3 regions of the Arthrobacter sp. UC242_113 genome follow, and region 1 is predicted to be linked to each of the others. Evidence: riboswitches for the same ligand, from Rfam matches in the RefSeq annotation. Region 1 holds a riboswitch; each other region holds the start of a gene.

Region 1 (2,194 bases):
GATGCAGCAGAGATGGTGGCCGGCGCAACAGACTGGACTTCCAGCGTGGAAGCCGGAACGGATTCGCGCTGAACGTTGGTCTCAGCAGCGTTGGCCGCGATGCCGCTGGTCAGGACAAGACCGGAAGCAGCAGCGATAACTGCGGCCTGGCGGCCCATGCCACCGGCGTTGTCGCCGACGGCCTTGGCAATGACAGCCAGCGAGCTGGTCTTGGTGACCTCGGCGCGGTGCCGTGCAATGGTCGCACGTGTAGTCATGAAAATGTCTCTCTTTCGTGTTCCACGGACCGCGGTAGCAGGACGTGGGTTATCGACGCGCCGGCATCTTGGGGGTAAGCCGGCCCGCCTCGAATCGGATTTTTAGCGAAGGGTGTAAAAAGCGGACGTGCCCGTTGCGGACACCGCGTGCAGCAGAGTGCCGTCCGAGGGGTTCAGCGCGCTGATCATCATGCCGTTGCCAACGTAGATGCCCACGTGGGCGCCGCCGTTCTGCATGACCAGGTCGCCGGGAGCAGGCGTGGAGGTGGGCTTCATGGCGTTCCATGCGTTGACGCGAGGAATGCTGATGCCTGCCTGAGCGTAAACCCACTGGGTGAAGCCGGAGCAGTCCCAGCCGCTGGGGGTGGTGCCGCCCCAGACGTAGGGGTTGCCGATGCCGGTGTACGCGATTGCAGCCAGTCCGGACGCCGCGGCGGATGCCGCACCATCGGTGGACTTGGCGGTGACGGCCTGGGCCGCACCGGTGCTCTCGTCGGTGGCCTGGCCTACGTCGCCCGCCTGGCCCTCATCGCTCGCCTGCGGAGCAATAGTTTCGACGACCGGGGCTGCCACGGTGGTGACGGCAGGACGCTCGAAGGAGACAGTGGCGGTGGGCGCGGCGGTCACAGCAAGCTGCGCGGCCTGGGATCCGGTCTCCGAGGAGGCGGAAACACCAATGTTGGCGTCGGCTGCGTTGGCAGGCATGCCAACGCTCAGGATGAGACCTGAAGCGGCTGCGATAACAGCTGCCTGGCGACCTACTGTGCCGGCATTGGCGCTAACCGCCTTGGACACGGAGTCCAATGGGTTCATACGAACCGTTTGCGCGCGGTGGCGCGCGGCATTGTGGCGTGAAGACACGAAGGTAGCCTCTCCCAATGCCTGCGAGGTGAGCTGTCGGATTCGGATGGGAGTGCACCCGGCCGCTCGGCTTCCTGGGAAGCTTTGCGACTTAACCCCAAGGCCTTCTTGCGAAGACCAAAATTGGTTCCCCCGCCCCTGCCAGACGATGTAATGCGAACGGACCTTGAGCGGTGGCAGAGCTAGGCAATCCACTCAAGAGCGTCAACTTCGGAAAAGTTGACGCGGTTTAGACGGTACAGCAGTTCCGAGCGAATGTCACATTCAGGTCACGGCATGTCACAGGAATGAGAGTGCTCACTCGGTTTGGCTTAGAGCCAGAGGGTGGGATCAACGACTTCCCCGTTGACCATCACCTCGAAGTGGAGGTGGCAGCCGGTGGAGGCGCCGGTGGTCCCGCTCAGGGCAATCGCCTCACCGCGGGTGACCTTTTGGCCAACCTCGACGCTGGAGGACGACAGGTGGTTGTACGTGGTCTCCAAGCCGTTGCCGTGGTCGATGACCACGCGGTTGCCTCCCCCGTACGGATGCCACCCTGAGAACGTGACCTTGCCGCTGGCCGCAGCAAGCACCTGAGTGCCGCACTGGGCGGCGAAGTCCTGGCCGCGGTGGAACTCTCCGGCGCCGCCGGTGATCGGGCTGACCCGGTAACCAAACGGCGAGGACTTGACCAGCGTGGTCAGCGGCCCGCCCAGGGTGCCCACAGAGGCCGCACGGCTGATGCTGCCGGCAGACTGGGCACTCAGGAGCTGCTTAAGCTTTCCGTCCGGGTCTCCGGTGGTGGAGACGGACGTGCGGCTGAAGTCGATCTTTGCTGCCGCTTCCGCCGAGACCTTCGGCTGGGCCGGTGCGGCGGCGGACGCGGATGCCGCTCCCTGCTGCTCTCCGGCAGCCAGGACGGGGCTCGTGGCGGGGACAGTAACAGTCAGCAGCAGGCCGGTGGCAGCAAGGGCCACTCCAGCTTTTTGCCCCACACCACTGGCCGAAGCGAAATCCGTAACCTGCCGGAACGGACCCCGACGGCGGCGGCGCGCTTCGCGCTGGGCGTCCCGGGGACGGTCCGCGGCAATGGCCTC
Region 2 (2,194 bases), 670 kb from region 1:
ATCGCGGCCGCGGACGTCGCTCTTTATGAGGCGAAATCACAGGGGCGGAACCGCACGGTCAGAGGCTGAAGCGGAGATGGCGCGGCTCCTGCCCGCTTAAAGCAGGCGCCGGATCTTAAAGCAGGCACCGGATCCGGAATGCATGGGGGACAATCCGGACCCGGAGATCCTGACTCGCAGCCGGAGTCTGCGGTCTTCATCAGGCGTAGCCAGTGTGTTCCCTACTCCTTGTAGAAAGGTGGGAGCACCTTGGGGGGCCGTGTTCCGCCGCCCCCAAGGCAGCGGAACACGGCGGTTTTTCAGCTCTGCTAGGCCGCGCGCACGAACGTGACGGGACCGGTGGCCGTGAGCCAGGACAGCGGGTGGGCCATGGTGGCGTTGATGCCGTTCATGCCACCGCTGATGACCTTGCCGCCGCCGGCGTAGATCGCCACGTGGCCGGACTGCACAATCATGTCGCCGGGCTGCGGGGTGGAGACAACCCTGCCGTGGCCCAGGAACTGCATCGGCGCGAGGTCACCCACATGGATGCCGGCGGCACCGAGGGCCTTCTCCACCATGGCGGTGCAGTCCTGCGTGATGCCGATCTGGGCGTAGGCGGACGCCAGCATGGTGGCGTTGACGCCTGCGGCGGCCTTGGCGGGGGCCTTCGGCGCGGGAGCCGCAGCCTTAACGGTGACCTTCGGTGCGGGCGCGGGCGCGGGTGCGGCGGCTGCGGCCGGCGCGGCTGCAGCCTTGGCGGGCGCAGCAGCCGGGGCGGCAGTGACGGGGGCGGCGGCAGGGGCCGCAGCTTTCTTCACGGCCGGCTGTTCGACGACAGGCGCTGCCACCACCGGAGCGGGGGTGGACTTGACCGCGGGGCGCTCAAAAGCGATCTTGACGCTGGAGGCGGCGCTCAGGGGAGCCTGGACCTGTCCGGCCGTCGCGGGGGCGCCGGCGGGAGCCTTGGCCTGCGGGGCCGGAGCGTTGGCGGCATTGGCTGCGACGCTGCCGGTGAAGGCCAGGCCGGATGCTGCAAGGATGACCGCAGCACGGCGGCCAGAAATAAAGCGGAACGACATGAAGAAGCCTCTCCCGATGCCTGCGAGGTGAGCTGTCGGATTCGGATGGGAGGCACCCGGCCGCGGTCCTGAGCGTGGTCAGGAACTGTGCGGCTTCACCCCCAAGGCCCGCTTCAAGCGGGCCGAAAAGTGGTTTCCCCGTCTCTGCCGGACATGGGTCTTCGAATGGTTCCTCGGGCTGCGGCAGAGTTAGGCAATCAGCGCGGGAGTGCCTCGTCGGTGAAGAAGGCACGTTTTCCACCGTACGGGAGGCTTTTCCGAATGTCACATTAAGGTAACGGGACCGTGTCGTTTCCTGCCATGCTGATCCGCGTCAGGTAGGGGGCGTGGGAGTCATGAAGTGATAATGCTCACTCTGCGGCGTTGAGCTTCCCGGCCAGACGTTCGCGCATCTGGGTGCTGGCTGAGTTGAGGCCGATCAGTTCCACCTCACGGCCGTGCCTGCGGTACTTCTCCGTGACCGCGTCCAGCACGGCGATGGTGGAGGCATCCCACAGGTGCGAGGCGTGCAGATCGATCACCACCTTGTCGATGTCAGGCTCGGCGTCGCCGGCGTAGTTGAACTGCGTGTAGAGGTCGTTGGAGGAGGCGAAGAACAGCTCGCCGTCCACCGTGTAGGTGGCTGCAGTCCGGCCGTTGAGCTCCACTTCCGTCCGCTCCACGGTGGCAAAATGGGCCACCCGGCGGGCGAACATCGCCATCGCCGCCAGAACCCCGACGCCGACGCCGATTGCCAGATTGTGGGTGACCACCACCGTGCCCACGGTGATCAGCATGACGGCGGTTTCCGACTTGGGCATCCGCTTCAGGGTGGCGGGCGCCACTGAGTGCCATTCGAAGGTGATGGCCGAGATGAAGATCATCACCGCCACGAGGGCGGCCATGGGGATGAGGCCCACGATGTCGCCCAGGGTGACTACCAGCACCAGCAGGAAGACGCCGGCGAGGAACGTGGACACCCGGCTCCGCGCGCCGGAGCCCTTGACATTGATCATGGTCTGCCCGATCACAGCGCAGCCGCCCATGCCGCCCAGGAACCCGGTGATGATGTTGGCCACGCCCTGGCCCCAGGATTCGCGGGTCTTGTTGGACCGCGTATCGGTGATGTCGTCCACGAGCTTGGAAGTCATCAG
Region 3 (2,194 bases), 1.0 Mb from region 1:
GAGGCCGGGTGCACGATGGTTTCGTTGACGCCATTCATGCCGCTGCTGATGGCCTGGCCGCCGCCGATGTAGACGCCGACGTGTCCGGCGCTGATCATCAGGTCGCCGGGCTGCGGGGCGGAAACCGGAGTGCCGTACTGGTAGAACTGCGTGGGCGCGAGGTCTCCGACGGACTTGCCGACGGAGCGCAGTGCCTGTTCCACCAGGATGGTGCAGTCCTGGGTGGCGCCGAGCTGTGCCCGGGCAGAGGCCACAATGGCTCCACCCACCCCACTGGCTGACGGGGTTGCGGCCGCCGGTGTAATCGAGGCGGAGGCGTTGTAGATTCCCATGCCGGAGGACGCCGGGGCTGCCGGGGCCGGAGCCGCGGGAACTGCCGGAGCGGCAGGAACCGCAGGCACGGCAGGAACCGCAGGCACGGCAGGAACCGCAGGCACGGCCGGAGCCGCAGGCACTGCGGGAGCTGCAACTGCACCAGGTCCCGGGATGAGGATCTGGTCGCCGGGGTAAATGACAGACGCCAGGGACAGGCCGTTCTCTGCGAGGAGTGCATCGAGGCCGACACCATGGCGTGCTGCAATGGCACCAAGGGTGTCGCCGGACACAACAGTGTGCGACGCGCCGGCAACAGCAGATCCACCGCTTGCCGGCGCGGGAACTGCCGGGGCGGCCTGCACCGGAGCGGGGACTGCCTGGGCGGGTGCTGCCAGCGCCTGGCCAGCGGCGGACTGGACTGCAGCAGCAGCGTCAGGCGTCTCCGGCGCGTAGGCACCTGCGTGTGCGGGTGCTCCGGCGCCGAAGAGGAGTCCGGAAGCGACGGCGGCGGCAGCCGCCGGCTTGGCAACCGAGGCGGCGTTGGACTTGAGGGAATACTGCAGGCCCTGCAAAGCGATGGACGTGGTCGGGGTGGCGCGGTGGCGCGCGGGTGTGAACTTACGTGACATGGTTGATGTGCCTCTCCCATGCCTGCGGGGTGAGCTGTCGGGTTCGGATGGGAGTCACCCGGTCCTGCCCGCCGCTAGGCGGAGCGTCTGGACTTAACCCCTAGGCCTTGGCGCGCAAGGCCGGTACAAAGGTGGTTCCCCCGTCCCTGCCTGTTGGTCATAGCGAACGGATCCCGGTCAGCGGCAGGGCTCGGCATTCTGCCCGGGAATGCCCCGAGCGGAACCAGGGCACCGGCCGAGGCTATCGCACTTGGGCACCCAAAGTCACATTTCAGTAACGAGGGCGTGTCGGAGAGGGTGCGGACGGGCCCCGGATGCTGCAGCCTACAGGGCCTTCACAGCGCCCAGCACCTTCGTCAGGGACTCCTTGGCGTCGCCGAACAGCAGCGTGGTCTGCGGCTCGAACATGAGGTCGTTCTCGATCCCCGCGAACCCGGGGCGCATGGAGCGCTTGAGGAACACCACCTGCCGTGCGTCCGCCACCTCTAGGATCGGCATCCCATAGATCGGCGAGCCGGCGGTGGTCTTGGCGGCGGGGTTCACGACGTCGTTCGCGCCCACCACCAGCGCGACGTCGGCGGTGCGGAACTCGGAGTTGATCTCGCCCATTTCCTTGAGCGATTCGTAGGGCACATTTGCCTCGGCGAGGAGCACGTTCATGTGCCCGGGCATGCGTCCCGCCACCGGGTGGATGGCGAAGTCCACGCGGGTACCCCGGGATTCCAGGGCCTGCGCCAGCTCCGCGGCGGTGTGCTGTCCCTGCGCCACGGCCAGCCCGTAGCCGGGGACGATGATCACGCGCTGCGCGTAGCCCAGCAGCACGGCCACGTCCTCCGGGCTCGACGAGCGGACCGGACGGTCGCTCACGGCGGTGGATCCCGCCGTCGAACCTCCCCGGAACGCGCCGAACAGAATGCCGGCCACGCTGCGGCCCATGGCCGCGGCCATCGCCCGGGTCAGGATGGTGCCGGACGCCCCCACCAGCGTGCCGGCCACCACCAGGAGCACGTTGCCCAGCACCAGGCCGGACGCCGCAACCGCCAGGCCGGTGAAGGCGTTGAGCAGCGAGATGACGATCGGCACGTCGGCGCCGCCCACCGGCAGCACCAGCAGCACGCCTGCCACCAGGCCCAGCAGCAAGAGCAGGAGGGCCAGGACCAACGAACCGCCGAGCACGACGGCGGCAGCCGCGCCTACCGCTGCGAGCAGCACCGCGCCCATGAGCACCGGCAGGCCGGGGAACACCACGG

What was found. A riboswitch is a leader RNA that binds a small molecule or an ion and turns the genes downstream of it on or off. The one in region 1 is predicted to bind cyclic di-AMP.
Region 2: it holds a riboswitch for cyclic di-AMP, as region 1 does, so the genes downstream of both, ACHMXB_RS18270 (NlpC/P60 family protein) here and ACHMXB_RS00265 (C40 family peptidase) in region 1, are expected to answer to the same signal.
Region 3: it holds a riboswitch for cyclic di-AMP, as region 1 does, so the genes downstream of both, ACHMXB_RS16810 (LysM peptidoglycan-binding domain-containing protein) here and ACHMXB_RS00265 (C40 family peptidase) in region 1, are expected to answer to the same signal.

What each region holds. Positions count from the first base shown of each region.
Region 1 is NZ_CP171968.1:59,611-61,804, reverse strand. It holds gene ACHMXB_RS00270 (NlpC/P60 family protein) at 1-257, opposite strand, end outside; gene ACHMXB_RS00265 (C40 family peptidase) at 360-962, opposite strand; cyclic di-AMP (ydaO/yuaA leader) riboswitch at 1,123-1,307, opposite strand; gene ACHMXB_RS00260 (M23 family metallopeptidase) at 1,430-2,194, opposite strand, start outside.
Region 2 is NZ_CP171968.1:4,014,031-4,016,224, forward strand. It holds gene ACHMXB_RS18265 (diguanylate cyclase) at 1-69, shown strand, start outside; gene ACHMXB_RS18270 (NlpC/P60 family protein) at 309-1,061, opposite strand; cyclic di-AMP (ydaO/yuaA leader) riboswitch at 1,065-1,267, opposite strand; gene ACHMXB_RS18275 (SulP family inorganic anion transporter) at 1,412-2,194, opposite strand, start outside.
Region 3 is NZ_CP171968.1:3,691,063-3,693,256, forward strand. It holds gene ACHMXB_RS16810 (LysM peptidoglycan-binding domain-containing protein) at 1-944, opposite strand, end outside; cyclic di-AMP (ydaO/yuaA leader) riboswitch at 951-1,119, opposite strand; gene ACHMXB_RS16815 (NAD(P)(+) transhydrogenase (Re/Si-specific) subunit beta) at 1,269-2,194, opposite strand, start outside.